Regions from separate parts of the Pallidibacillus thermolactis genome, predicted to be linked through region 3. Evidence: riboswitches for the same ligand, from Rfam matches in the RefSeq annotation. Region 3 holds a riboswitch; each other region holds the start of a gene.
What was found. A riboswitch is a leader RNA that binds a small molecule or an ion and turns the genes downstream of it on or off. The one in region 3 is predicted to bind preQ1.
Positions count from the first base shown of each region.

Region 1: another riboswitch for preQ1. It lies ahead of queF (preQ(1) synthase); the one in region 3 lies ahead of queC (7-cyano-7-deazaguanine synthase QueC).
Region 2: another riboswitch for preQ1. It lies ahead of OEV82_RS03965 (QueT transporter family protein); the one in region 3 lies ahead of queC (7-cyano-7-deazaguanine synthase QueC).

Region 1 is NZ_JAOUSE010000038.1:24,526-29,071, reverse strand. Features, by position in the region: gene OEV82_RS11700 (IS110 family RNA-guided transposase) at 1-1,098, opposite strand, end outside; gene OEV82_RS11695 (amphi-Trp domain-containing protein) at 1,359-1,634, opposite strand; gene queF (preQ(1) synthase) at 2,138-2,623, opposite strand; PreQ1 riboswitch class I at 2,726-2,771, opposite strand; gene OEV82_RS11685 (VOC family protein) at 2,844-3,275, opposite strand; gene OEV82_RS11680 (nuclear transport factor 2 family protein) at 3,641-4,003, opposite strand.
Region 2 is NZ_JAOUSE010000006.1:93,557-98,102, reverse strand. Features, by position in the region: gene OEV82_RS03985 (tetratricopeptide repeat protein) at 1-299, opposite strand, end outside; gene OEV82_RS03980 (divergent PAP2 family protein) at 653-1,111, opposite strand; gene OEV82_RS03975 (threonine/serine exporter family protein) at 1,153-1,599, opposite strand; gene OEV82_RS03970 (threonine/serine exporter family protein) at 1,613-2,374, opposite strand; PreQ1 riboswitch class I at 2,747-2,791, shown strand; gene OEV82_RS03965 (QueT transporter family protein) at 2,800-3,288, shown strand; gene OEV82_RS03960 (PH domain-containing protein) at 3,363-3,728, opposite strand; gene hemG (protoporphyrinogen oxidase) at 3,748-4,546, opposite strand, start outside.
Region 3 is NZ_JAOUSE010000004.1:36,727-41,272, forward strand. Features, by position in the region: gene OEV82_RS02520 (radical SAM/SPASM domain-containing protein) at 1-86, shown strand, start outside; gene OEV82_RS02525 (aminotransferase class I/II-fold pyridoxal phosphate-dependent enzyme) at 271-1,719, opposite strand; PreQ1 riboswitch class I at 2,049-2,091, shown strand; gene queC (7-cyano-7-deazaguanine synthase QueC) at 2,216-2,884, shown strand; gene OEV82_RS02535 (VUT family protein) at 2,898-3,437, shown strand; gene OEV82_RS02540 (YkvI family membrane protein) at 3,489-4,546, opposite strand, start outside.

The DNA of each region.
Region 1 (4,546 bases), on a different contig from region 3:
TTGCGTTTTTAATTTATCATAATAATCTACAATATGATTTTGTGTATTTTTCCGTAGTTGGATCATGGTCTGGATCATGTAAAATAGAATCTTTCTAAGTTTGTTATTTCCTCTTTTATTAATCTTGTCTTTATAAAAGGTATTCCCAGATTGATATCTCATAATATCAATACCGACGTAAGCATTCAGTTGTTTATGGTTTTTGAATCGTCGAATATCTCCTAGTTCTCCAATTAAACGAACTGCAGTCGTTTCTCCGATTCCTGGAAATGAAATTAAAATCTGATACTCTTGTTTATCTTTCGATAATTTAACCATCTTTTGGACAAGTTGATCTCTTTTCTCCTTCAAGTCTGCAATCCGTTTGGCATAATCCCGCACTTGTTCACAGCGAATATCATCTTTTGAAATTGCTGGATACGCTTCTTTTGCTGCTTCGATTAAAGCGATCCCTTTTTCTTCAGCACGTGCCAATGATAAGTTTTTTCTTGTGTTGGCTTTTAAACGATTACGAATCACTGTTTTTGAACAAACTAACACATGATCCGGATGAGAGTATAATTGAACGACATTTAAAAATAAAGCAGAACGTTTACTGAATAGCTTTTCTAACTCAGGAAAACTCAATTGTAGAATCGCATGTAAACGACTATATAAATGCGTCATTTCACTACTTAATTCATCATAATATCTCGTCATTGCACGCATTTGTTTATAATATTCCTCTTCTTGATAAGTTTGTTCACGTTCAGCTCTAAAGTGAGTTTTCGCAAGTTCATGAGCGTCGCTTTTATCTGTTTTTTGTCTCCTCATTGAAGCCATTTGAATATTCGCTTCGAGTGGGTTAACTCGATAATACATATAACCTTGATCACCTAAGAATCGTTCTAGTGGTTTTGAATATACGCCTGTTGCTTCAAAGACAATATCAGGTGCCTGTCCATCTTTTTGTGTTAAAGATATAAGGGTTTCGTTTAATTTCTCGAAAGAGTAACGGTTATGGGTTATTTCACCCTCATATTCGCATTGACGATAACGGTCGTAAATGACCATTGTACTTTTCCCCATACTGACATCAAATGCCACTACGTGTTTCATATTTTCTGCCTCTCCTTTTTAGCCAAACATAGAAGTTCTTCACATTGCCTTATCGATTCCATTTTCTTATACACGGTCTCTTCGGACCCAACATACTAAACTGATTCAAATAAGGATGTGAAGTTGGTCTGTTTTTAATACGGACTCTATTTGGTCCCAGGGGCTGTTCGACCTTCCTTCACTTCTACTATAAAAAAATAGTAGCACAAACCTTGGCCTAGGTCTGTACTACTAATGTTAGTATGTTTTTAATATTTATACTATAAAATTTTCATTGTCTTTTTTTCTTCTCCTTCATACCAATCGAATTCAATTTCAAACGAGTGTTTATCTCCTTTCACTTCATATTCAAATTCTACTTTTATATCATCCGTCGGACTAATGACAATTTCTTCATTTCCTTGCATAAATACGAATTTCTGTTCTTCCCTTAATTTTTTTGCTATTGTTTCAAGGGTCGTTGCAAGTTGTTGGAGATTTTGGTTTTCTTTATGTTTTAACAAAACTTGTGTTCTAGGTTGATTTTGTTGTTCCATAAACATCCTCCCTATCAATCATTAATCAAAATATATTCCTAAAAGTATAATCAACAAAATAGTACTTATTCGACATTTTACAATAGCTCTTAATTCTATTTAAAAAATTGGACTTGAACGGTTAGAGTTGAAAAGGTTAAAGAAATCCCTTCTTTTTCATTTTCTGATAAACGGAGTTTAAACACAAAAAAGTCTGAGCTTACTAAAAACAAACGCTTATGTTAGTTCATTTATTTTTAGTGTAACCCAGACTAACAATTTTTATATGGCATATTTTTCCTTAAACATGATAAAGATAAATACACTCCTTGTAATTGATTTTACTCATGTATTTGATACAAGTTCTCATCCTTAGATTTATCATATTGGTTTTGTTGAAAACTCAAAATAAATGTTAAAAGATTTATATAATATTTAACAGGAAAAAAGATTGTTTTTGGTGGAAAATTGTCAATAAATGATTTAAAAAAATAACGAAGCCTTCTCCCATTTACCCTGTGAATTTAACGGTTATCCACTTTTTCAGGATATAAATCGTGATTCATCATACGGAAATTCGCCATTTCTTCATATTTTGTTCCTGGTTTTCCATAATTACAATACGGGTCAATGGAAATTCCACCACGAGGTGTAAATTTCCCCCAAACTTCAATATAACGAGGTTCTAACAATTTAATTAAATCATTCATGATAATATTGACACAATCTTCATGAAAGTCTCCGTGGTTACGAAAACTAAATAAATATAGTTTCAAAGATTTACTTTCTACTAATTTTTTATCTGGAATATAAGAAATATAAATTGTTGCAAAGTCTGGTTGATTCGTTATTGGACAAAGACTAGTAAATTCAGGACAATTAAACTTCACAAAATAATCACGATTGGAATGTTTATTTTCAACCGCTTCTAAAAGTTCAGGTGCATATTCGTATACATATTTTGTGCCCTGATTCCCTAGTAAAGATACTTCTTGTTTTTCTCTTCCCATAAAAAAATCCTCCTTTGATTGTGCAGGAGGAGGTTCACATAACGAAGTTAACTTCGGATACAAATAAAAAGCCCTGTCCTATGGACAAGGTTATAATATGTATGATCCATAGTTTTTTATAGAGGGTTTCGCTATGAACCTCTCCCGCATTATACGGGTATTTTATTCTACAATATTTTATCATATATGTTAACCATTCGCATGTCAAGGTTGAGAACCATTAGTTGTTATTTGAATTTTCTACTGAAATTTGCCACTTCACTCCGAATTTATCTGTAACTTGACCATATGCTTCACTCCAATCCGTTGATTGCAATGGCATAATAGCCTCTCCGTCTGCTTGCAGGCGTTCATATATTTTTTCTGCTTTTGCCTTATCATCTAGGACAATTGCAATCGTTAAATTTGAGCCCACTTCAAACGGTTCTCCCGGGGAGTTATCAGATATCATTAACTCGGAATTTTCAATGCGTAATTGTGCATGCAACACAAGATCTTTCATCTCTTCTGGTACTTTAAAATCAGGGCTATCTGGAAGATCTCCATAAGTTTGAAAATTCGATAGCTCCGCTCCTAGCGCCTCTTGATAAAATTTAACTGCTTCTTTGCCGTTTCCATTTGTAATGATATATGGTATTAAGCTAAGTGTCACATAATCACCCCATTGGATTTAATTTAACAATTAAAAGCTTATCCCTTTTTCTTTTTTTTCATACAAGACAGATAAATAAACACTATTATCTTTTTCATATGGTGATCTTTGCAAATATACAAGTTTTTTCATTTCCACAAGATGACTTCTTCAACTAAGAAATTTTTCAATATTATATACAATATTGTCATCTAACATGTTTTTGATTTAAATAGATTAATCAAATGGATACAATTCTCTCTTCGTCTATGTCAGGGGAGATTAAATATTTATTACGGACTTGATTTATGGACAGTTCTTTGACAAGGAACAAACTATTTTATAACCTACGATCCTTTTAAAGACATTTATCTAAAAAGTTTTGATCAAACATTTTTTGTTTTTGTTCCTTGATGAAAAACCATCTTCCATTCACCGTCAAATTGCTTCCAGATGGAACTTCGTAAAGAATATTCGTTTGTAATCTCGTTAAAGATTTGATAAGTTGCTAATACAACCTCGTCTGATAATCGGTGTATTTCAAATTCACTCATTTTCATCTTAACAATGCCAATTCCGTCTTCTGGTATTTCTTCTTCCTTAAACAAAACTCTACCTGAACTGCCAAATTCAAAAAAATTATCAGCAAGTATTTTTTTTAATTCCGTTCGTGACGTTCGAATTTCTGGACTTAATAAATTCTCTTCTAATTGTCTAATATGTTCTTTTAATTTTATTTCACTCCCCATATTGATATCTCCTCTCAATATTGATTAGATTCATGTGGGTAAATTGCTTATAATAAGCCTATCTACTATTTTAACAGTGAATAAAAATCACTATTTTTTTGTATTTTCATTATAATCGAAACAAAACAAACGATTCAACAATTTCATTAACTCATTCATCTATACATATATATTTTTTCCGTAGATTTCAAACTTAAGTTAATGAATTCAGATTTATTTCTTGTTTTGTGGATTATGCAAAAACTCATCATTAAATTTTATTAACGAGTTACAACATCATAGTTTTTAATCTTATTATCGTTCATCTTTTATTAACTTATTTTTACATAGTTTGAGTTTCATAAATATTTCAAGATACTGAGCGGCATGTTCTTCCATTTAAAAGATTATATTAATTGTCATTTAAATAATTTTTCATTCATCATATACCGTAAATATCGTAACAAAAACCAATGATTATACACATAAGTAATCGCATATTTTGATCAGTCCCATTGAAGCTTCTTCCTTTATGATTTATAACCAATTTTATATTCTATAAAA
Region 2 (4,546 bases), on a different contig from region 3:
TAAATCTCTTCCGCATTTTGGAATAATTCCATTTCTAAGTATGCATCTGCAATATTTTTCCTTGCCCACTGCTTAAATTCATTATGCACATTCTCCCATTTAAAAATTGCCGCTTCATAATCTTTGTTTAAAAAGTAAACTTCTCCTTGAGCATAGCGAATAAATGATGCATCTGGTCTATCCTTTTTCTGTTCGTTAAAAAACAGTTCGCCTAATTGTTCGATCGGATGTACCTCAAGATCTTCATCAATTAATGATCGGTAATAACTTTTTGTGATTAATTGTTTTTCATTATTCATCTTCATCACCTAGTTTTAAAAATATAATAATATGAGACTTTCACACTAGCTTCGAGTTTAAATGACAAGGAAATGTTTGGTACGAAAAGATGCTAAAAGTATGACGAAGAAACATAATTGTAAAATATTTTGGAGTCCTATCTATATATTATATAGTAAAAAAATCATGTCATGACATATCGTAATTTTTTTAAATCAATTGTAAGATTTTACATTATAATTATTCTACCAAACAATATTCGCTAAAGTATTGCAAAATCCTTTCATTTTAAAGACATTAATGTATTACAATTAAAAATAGTAAAAAAGACTGTCCGAATTGAACCATTTCTCTTTATTAGACAGTCAACCAATTAATTTTCAAATAGTTTATATGCAATAAATCCAGAAAGTATACCAAAAAGTGCTCCACCTACTACTTCAATCGGCTGATGACCAAGCCGCTCTCGTAATCTTTTGGATTTTTCATCATGATAGTGGTGGTCTTCCTCTCCACGAAGGCGCTCCACTTCCTCTTCAAGATCATTTACTTTAATGGTTAACTCTCCTGATTGTCTGCGAATTCCTTGAGCATCATACATAACAAGTAACCCAAAAACGGTTGCCAATGCAAAATCAATGGTTTTCACGCCTCTTCGTAAGGCAATATATGTTGCCAAAGAAGATACCCCTGCGGAATGAGAACTGGGCATTCCGCCTGTTTCAAAGAACATCTCCCATTCCCATTTCCCATCAGTTATTTTTTTGTAAGGTATTTTTAAAAATTGCGCCAATCCAATTGTCGTAAGTGCCGTCACAATTGGTTTATTCATATTGACCACCTCTTATAATAGCTTGGTTAAAAAGAGGTTGGTTATACATGTTTTTTCCGTATCTTTAGCTGGATATTACGAACAATTTGATTAAACACTTCAGAAAAAATAATCCCCATCGCAATAGCTCCCGCTATGAATAGGACTTTAGCAGCAAGTTGAATGGCAACATTATAATCATTTAAGACAAAGTGACGCATCGCATTATAGGCTAGTCCTCCCGGAACAAGAGGAATCATGCCACCGACTGTAAATATAATAACTGGAGTTTTATAACGTCTTGCAAAATAATAACTAACGATGGCAATAAAGAAGGATGCTACAAAACTTGCAAATACTGCATCAAATGTATTTTCTACCATGAAAAAGTAAATCATCCAACCAAGCATACCGACAAATCCGCACTTTACAATTGCCTGCTTCGGTGCATTAAAAATAATACCAAAACCGCTCGAAGCGATAAAACTGGTTACAAGTTGCTCTAACATTCAATCACTTCCTTTAAAATAGACCAATAATAATCGCAATTCCACTTCCAATAGCCATCGCTGTAAGCAGTGCTTCCGCTCCTTTTGTAATACCGGAGACTAAATGACCAGATATAAGATCCCGAATGGCATTTGTAATGACCAGCCCAGGTACCAGCGGCATGACAGACCCAATGATAATCTTATCGACTTCCATTCCAAATCCGTTATATACAAGTAATAGAGCACATATTCCAATAATTGCTGAAGTTATAAATTCAGAGAAAAACCGTACTCTCACAATGCGATCAATAATTAAAAAACATAAGTAGCCAAATCCACCGGTAATCATTCCTGGAATAAAATCAACCCAACTCCCACGAAACATAATAACAAAGCATCCACTCACGATTGTCGCAGCTAATATTTGAAGCCAATAAGAATAGACGAATGGCGCGCGTTGCACTTCTATTAATTTTTGGTACGCTTCCTGAAGCGTCCATTTTCCTTCACTAATTTCCCGTGACAAACTGTTGACAACAGTAATTTTATTTAAGTCCGTTCCTCTTTTTTCAATCCGTTTCATTTTTGTATTTGTAATTTCATCACCATCAATGGAAAAAACGATCGCTGTAGGTGTTACGTAGCTTTCTACATATTCAGCCCCAAAGCTTTTCGCAATGCGATTCATAGTATCTTCAACTCGATATGTTTCAGCACCACTTTCGAGCATAATTTGCCCCGCCAAAATACAAATCTCATCAATAGTATAATTACGTTTTCTTATATTGTTCAATTTTTATCCACCTTCATTCATTATTAGTGTATCCATGGAATAAAATTGTTGCAAAGTTTATTTTTGAATAGCGTGACGCCCGTCTGTACACAAATGCTAAACATTTTTCGAAACCCCTTTATGTTTAGTCCTTCACATAAATCAAACAAATTGACTATATATTCTAGCGTATAAACTTTATGTTATGAATAAAGGCATTCGACAGGGTTTTCAATGTCCATCTTAACTATACAACAAATATTAAATATATATTTTAGAAAGCCAAAACACAACCCTTAATTCACAGTTATCCATATATTCCCATAACAACAATCGCTTGTTTTTCAATATCATTTCCTATACAATTTAAGAGTTGTCTAATTTTCGGAGATATCCGACGTGGTTCGCAACCATCCCACGTAAAAAAACTAAGGAGAGGATAAAAAGTGAATATTAGAACGATTTCTGTAAGTGGAATTGTAGCTGCACTGTATATTGCTGTCACTTTCTTAGTCCAACCAATTGCTTTCGGTGTACTACAATTACGGCTATCGGAAATGTTTAATCATTTAATTGTTTTTAACAAAAAATATTTCTTCGGCATCGTTATCGGTGTCTTTTTAGCAAATTTGATTTTCTCGCCAATGAAAATTTTAGATATCACATTCGGTGTAGCCCATACTGCCATTTCTTTAGGAATCTTTATTCTTCTTTCAAAATATGTAAAAAACATTTGGGCACGTATGGTGATAAATTCCATTGTTTTTAGTATTATGATTTTTATCATTTCTTGGGAGTTAAACATCGCTTTCGGAACACCATTTTTTAAAACTTGGGGTATATTAATTCTTGGGGAAATTGCAGTTATGCTCATTACAATGCCGATTATGTTTGCTATCCATAAAAATGTTCATTTTGATAAAGTAATAAAATAATTTATAAAAGCTATCCAGACAAGTTTTTCCAACCAAATTGATAAGTTGGTTAAACCATCGGATAGCTTTTTTCATTATAAAATATGAGATGCAATGATACGATCAAGTTTCCGAATATCAACTTTTTTATTTAAATTTAATTTAAATTTCCCTGTTCGAGTCCAAAATTGAATTTCAGCATTATAGTCAAGTCGACCTGCATTTTCGGTGGAATACATGTCGATCGATTTAAAAGGAATCGTATAGATCTCAACCTTTTTTCCTGTAATTCCTTGTTTATCAGCAATAATAAATCGTTTATTTGTTACAACGGCAACATCACGGACCGTACGATAAGCAACCTGGGGTTCTTCACCTTCTATTAAGATCGCTTGAACATCTCGTGGTACGTCTACTTCTTCATAAAACGTCCATTCCATTATAGCATCTACATTTGCCATCCTATCCCTCCTAATCTACTCACTCATAAATAGTATGTACAATTTTTTTAGCGGTTTCCTTTCCATTTTCAATACAATCTGATATCCCTGCTCCATAATACGAACAACCAGCGATGAATATACCTTGAAAATTGTTTTCGAAAATTTTTTCTAGTTTCTTAACCGTTTCTGGATGTGATATATCATAGGTCGGCATTAGGTCAGTCCATTTCGTAATATTGCAAACAACAGGTTTCTCCTTTAATTTTAAACTTTTTTCTATATCTTGCAGTGCTAGATTAATGAGTTCTGACTCACTCATCTTTTTAATTTCCGAAAACTTTGGATGATTATTTTTATAAAATAAACGTATGAGGAGATTGCCATTTTGTGATGTATGTTGCCATTTTCTACTCGACCACGTGCAAGCCCCACAAACTAAAGATTCATTTGATGTCGTAATAAATCCTGTCCCATTTTCAGGTAATATTTCATTTGGAACATGATATCCTAAATAAACACTGATAATCGAATTCATTTGAATCTCAGAAAAAGCATTTGTTAATTCTCTATCGCTGAAAAGTCTTTCTGCTGCATTATGGGGAATACTTAACACAATATAATCAGCTTGGATTTCTTCACCATTTCTAAATTGAACTACATAGCCATTTTCACTACGCTTAATTTCTGTCGCCTCATGATTTAGCCGTATCTTCGTATGGTTAAGTTTTTTTGCAAAACCATCAATAATTGTCGATAAACCATTTTTAAAAGAAAGAAACTTTTTCTCACTATGACCTAAAAATTGTTCTTTATTGACTTCGATTCCTTTTAAAATA
Region 3 (4,546 bases):
ATGAAAAACGAAATGTACGTAAAGTATTAAACCTAATCTGGAAAAATAGTTTAATGCAAGAAGAGAAAGCAAAAGCTACGGTTTAATAGATTAAAAGTTTACCATGAAAGGTGGTGAGATGAATGAAAGTTATTCGTCCTGCAAAGTCTCCAGTGAAAAAAGCAGCAGATGGGAGAATTTTGAAATCTGTACCTGGAAATCTAAAATAATATGAAATGATTGGAATGCTGGCCATACTATTAGGGTGTTGGCCAGCATTTTTCGTTTTATTTATTTTTCAAAAAGAACGAGTTTCTCATTTTCTAAACCAGTTCCACCATGAAATCTAGAACCGAGTGAAATTAACTTTTCGAGGGTGTTTATTTTTTCTATTGTAATTCGTTCCCCTAACATAATGAGTGGAATTCCTGGTGGGTAAGGTATAATCATTTCTCCAGCGATTTTGCCAATGGCCTCTTTAAATGGAGTTTGTTTTTTCGAACGTTTTCGCATTTCACTATAGGGGATTTCTAAATTTGTCATCATTTCGATTTCTTTCCAATGAAATGATGGAGCGTTTACCTTGGATTTTACTTGGTTTTTCACTGCTGATTGAATTAACTCAACAGTTTGTTTAAAAGGATACTCTTCTTCACGTTTTAAAAGCGGCAGAACGAACAACACATTTTGCGGATCTGCTAATTCAGTGTAGATTCCTTTTTCTTCAAGTAATTTTTGTAATTCATAGCCACTTAAGCCTGTTGTGGAACGAATAGTAACTTTTAACGGATCCATTGTTACATTAGCCGGTGGTGCTAAAATTTCAATCTCTTTAATAGTAGAAAGTAAGTTTTTGAACGCGTTGATTTTTTTTAGCAAATACGATTGATCTTCCTCAGTAAATGATGCTAGATAGCCCCTTGATAAATCAAGGGATGCCATGATCGGATAGGAAGGACTGCTGGATTGCAACATTTGTAAATAAAATTCAATTTGGGTTTCTTCGATAAGATTACTATTAAAATGTAAAAAAGAGCCCATTGTCATGGCAGGTAATGTTTTATGTGCCGAGTGAACGACGATATCTGCTCCAAATGATATGGAGCTTTTTGGAAACGGATATGCTAAAGTTAGGTGTGCACCATGAGCTTCATCTACAAGAACAGGGATATTTTTTTCATGAGCTATATGGATAATCTTTTTTACATTCTCTTCTTCCGCTAAACCATAATAATTTGGATAAGTTAAAATAATGGCTTTTGGCTTCGGATAACTTTCAAGTGCCTTTAATACCGTTATTGCATCAAGAGAGCCGGCTATACCCCAATCTTCATAATAATTAGGAGTTAAAAAAACAGGATTTGCATTGGCTAGCATGAGTCCATGTAAAATCGACTTGTGACAATTCCTTTGAACAAAAACTGTATCACCAGGTTCACAAACTGCCTGTATCATTGCTAAATTGCCTACTGTTGATCCATTTATGAGGAAGAAACTTTTCTTTACCCGATATAAATTTGCTAACATGAATTGCGATTGGAGAATAGGACCTTCGGGTGCATGTAAGTCATCTAAGCCTGTCAATTCGGTAGCATCAATAGAAAGTACTGATTGAAAAAGAGATGGACCTTGCGTAAAAAATATTTGTCCATTTTTATGACCGGGAACATGAAAAGAGATTTTATTTTTTTTATAAAAATTCTCTAAAGCATCATATAACGGCGTTTTTATTTGTTCCATGCAACTCTACCTTCTTCTTTGTTATTGTAAATTGTAAAAGAAAAACTGGAAATTAAGTATGGTCAGGGAGGATCTTTTATCCATATTACCTACACCATTTCATTTGTACTATCTTTTATTATAAACTTTGCTTAAGAAAGGTGAATAATCAAAGTATACCTTTGCAAGTATGTTTTGCTTATCATCATTTGATCTTCCAAGATGTGGTCTGTATTTATATATAACTTTCAATGCTTTTGCTGGTAAATAATGTTCAATATTTCTCTTGAAAAATATCCGATGTTATGTTTCTATTAATAGTGGAAAATAAAATAGAAAGTCCGCAACTTGCGGCAGAGGTTCTAGCTACCCTCTATAAAAAACTAAGGAATGTCATACTTTCGTTAGTATGGCTTTTTTGTTTGTTATGAGGTTATAGTCACCCTCTATAAAAAAACTAAGTGAGAAGCAGTACTTCCCTTAGTACTGCTTTTTTCTTTAGAAAGGAGAAGCTTACATGTTAAAAGATGAAAAGGCAGTTGTTGTGTTTAGTGGAGGTCAAGATAGCACAACATGTTTATTTTGGGCAAAAAAGAACTTTAAAGAGGTAGTTGCTGTCACATTTGATTATAACCAACGTCATAATAAAGAAATCGAATGTGCCCAAGCTATAGCCAAAGAGACTGGTGTTAAGCATTACATTTTGAATATGGATTTATTAAATCAACTTGCACCGAATGCATTGACAAGAAATAATATCGCAGTGAAAAATGGGGAAAATGGCGAATTGCCATCAACCTTTGTACCTGGAAGAAATTTACTTTTTTTATCTTTTGCCGCAGTCTTAGCCAGTCAAGTCGGTGCCAAGCACTTAGTAACAGGGGTAAGTGAAACGGATTTCAGCGGTTATCCGGATTGTCGTGATTCGTTCATTAAATCATTAAATGTTACGATCAATTTAGCGATGGATCAAGATTTTGTGATCCATACACCTTTAATGTGGTTGGATAAGGCGGAAACTTGGAAGTTAGCTGATGAGTTAAGGATATTAGATTTAATTAAAACAAAAACATTAACCTGTTATGAGGGAATAATTGGCGACGGTTGTGGAACGTGTCCTGCTTGTGTCCTCCGTAGAAACGGGTATGAAAAATATATTCAAAGTAAAAAAACAGCACAGTGTTGAAGGAGATTGTATAATGAGAGTATTTTTATATTTAGCTTCTATTATTCTAGCGAATGTGTTGACTGCAGCATTTCAACCATTAGAAGTCGGTATACTTATTATTCCAATTGGCACGTTTTTAATTGGATGTACATTTATATTTCGGGATATTGTTCAAAATAAATATGGTCGTAAATTAACATATCTTTTCATTGCCACTGCTTTAGTTTTATCAGCTTTTGTTTCCTATTTATTAGGTGATACTTTAATGATTGTAATGGCGTCCGCCGTATCCTTTTTAATTTCAGAGGCGTCGGATACGGAAATTTATACACGATTAAAATTGTCCATTGGGTGGAGAGTCTTCTTAAGTGGGATTGTTGGAGGATTTTTAGATTCTGCTATTTTTGTTATTTTAGGATTAAGTCCTTTAGGTGCTGGATTTATTCCGTGGGAAGCTGTCCCAGTGGCGATTTTAAGTCAACTTATTGTGAAAATTCTTTTCCAAAGTATTGGTGCTATTACAATTGTTCAAATTGTAAAACATCCGAAGTTAAGAGCGGTCATTTATTAAAACAAAACGACAGAACATAGTGGGCTACTACGTTCTGTCGTTTTCTCTTGATTATGCAAGTTTATCTTTTGATTGATTTGAATTTAATTCAGAATCTGAGTTGTTTTTTTTCAGTCTAAATGGTGCAATTATTAGTGCGACAATTAAGATAACACCTAAATATCCGACTAATGGAAGGAAACTTGAAACAAGACCAGTAAAACCAATAAAACTTAATCCAAATTCACTGATCAGTGCAATCACTAAAATAACATTAAATTTCTTTGTACCAGTTTGTGCAAGTCGTGCAACAAAACCGTAGACTACACTCACTGTTGTATTAAATATCATTCCGAAAATGACAATGGACATTATTGTTCCTAAGATTGGTGAAATTTCATTGATAATACCGAGTAACGGCATATCAAGAGTGGCAACTTCTTCAATTTTAATGAAGATGGCAAAGTGGACAAGTTGAATTAAAATTCCTAGTCCGAGACCACCAGCAAGTCCACCGAAAGCCGCGATTTTCGGATCCTTAATGGTACTTCCCGATATAATCGCCATAGATGCACCTAGTGTAAGGTTCATACAAGCATAGTTAAGGCTAGAGACGAACCAATTCGGAAGTGAAGAAGGTGTTTCTACAGCAGTTGCTAATTTGTTTAACGATGCAAATGAGCTATCTAATGTCACAAGAGTATATACTGAAATAATGATAATTAAAATAATTAAAAATGGTGATACACTACTAATGATCGAAACGACACGACTGGTGTTAAATAGAGAAGAAACAAAAACTAGTAAAGTCATGATTAAGGAACCCACAAAGTATGGTAAACCAAATTGTTGGTGTAAACTAGCACCTGCACCAGCAATCATTAAGATTCCCATACCGAAAAGTGTAAAAATTAAAACGTAATCAATAATGGTCCCTACTAGTCGACCGCTTACTTGATAAATTACTTCTTTGTGAGAAGTAGCCTTTGTACGACTTCCTAACCAGACGAGAACCATCCCACAATAAGCAAAAATTGCTGTTGAAATTATTGCACCAATAGAACCAATTAATCCGAAACTGGTAAAATATTGTAATATCTCTTGACCGGATGCAAAGGCTGCTCCGACAA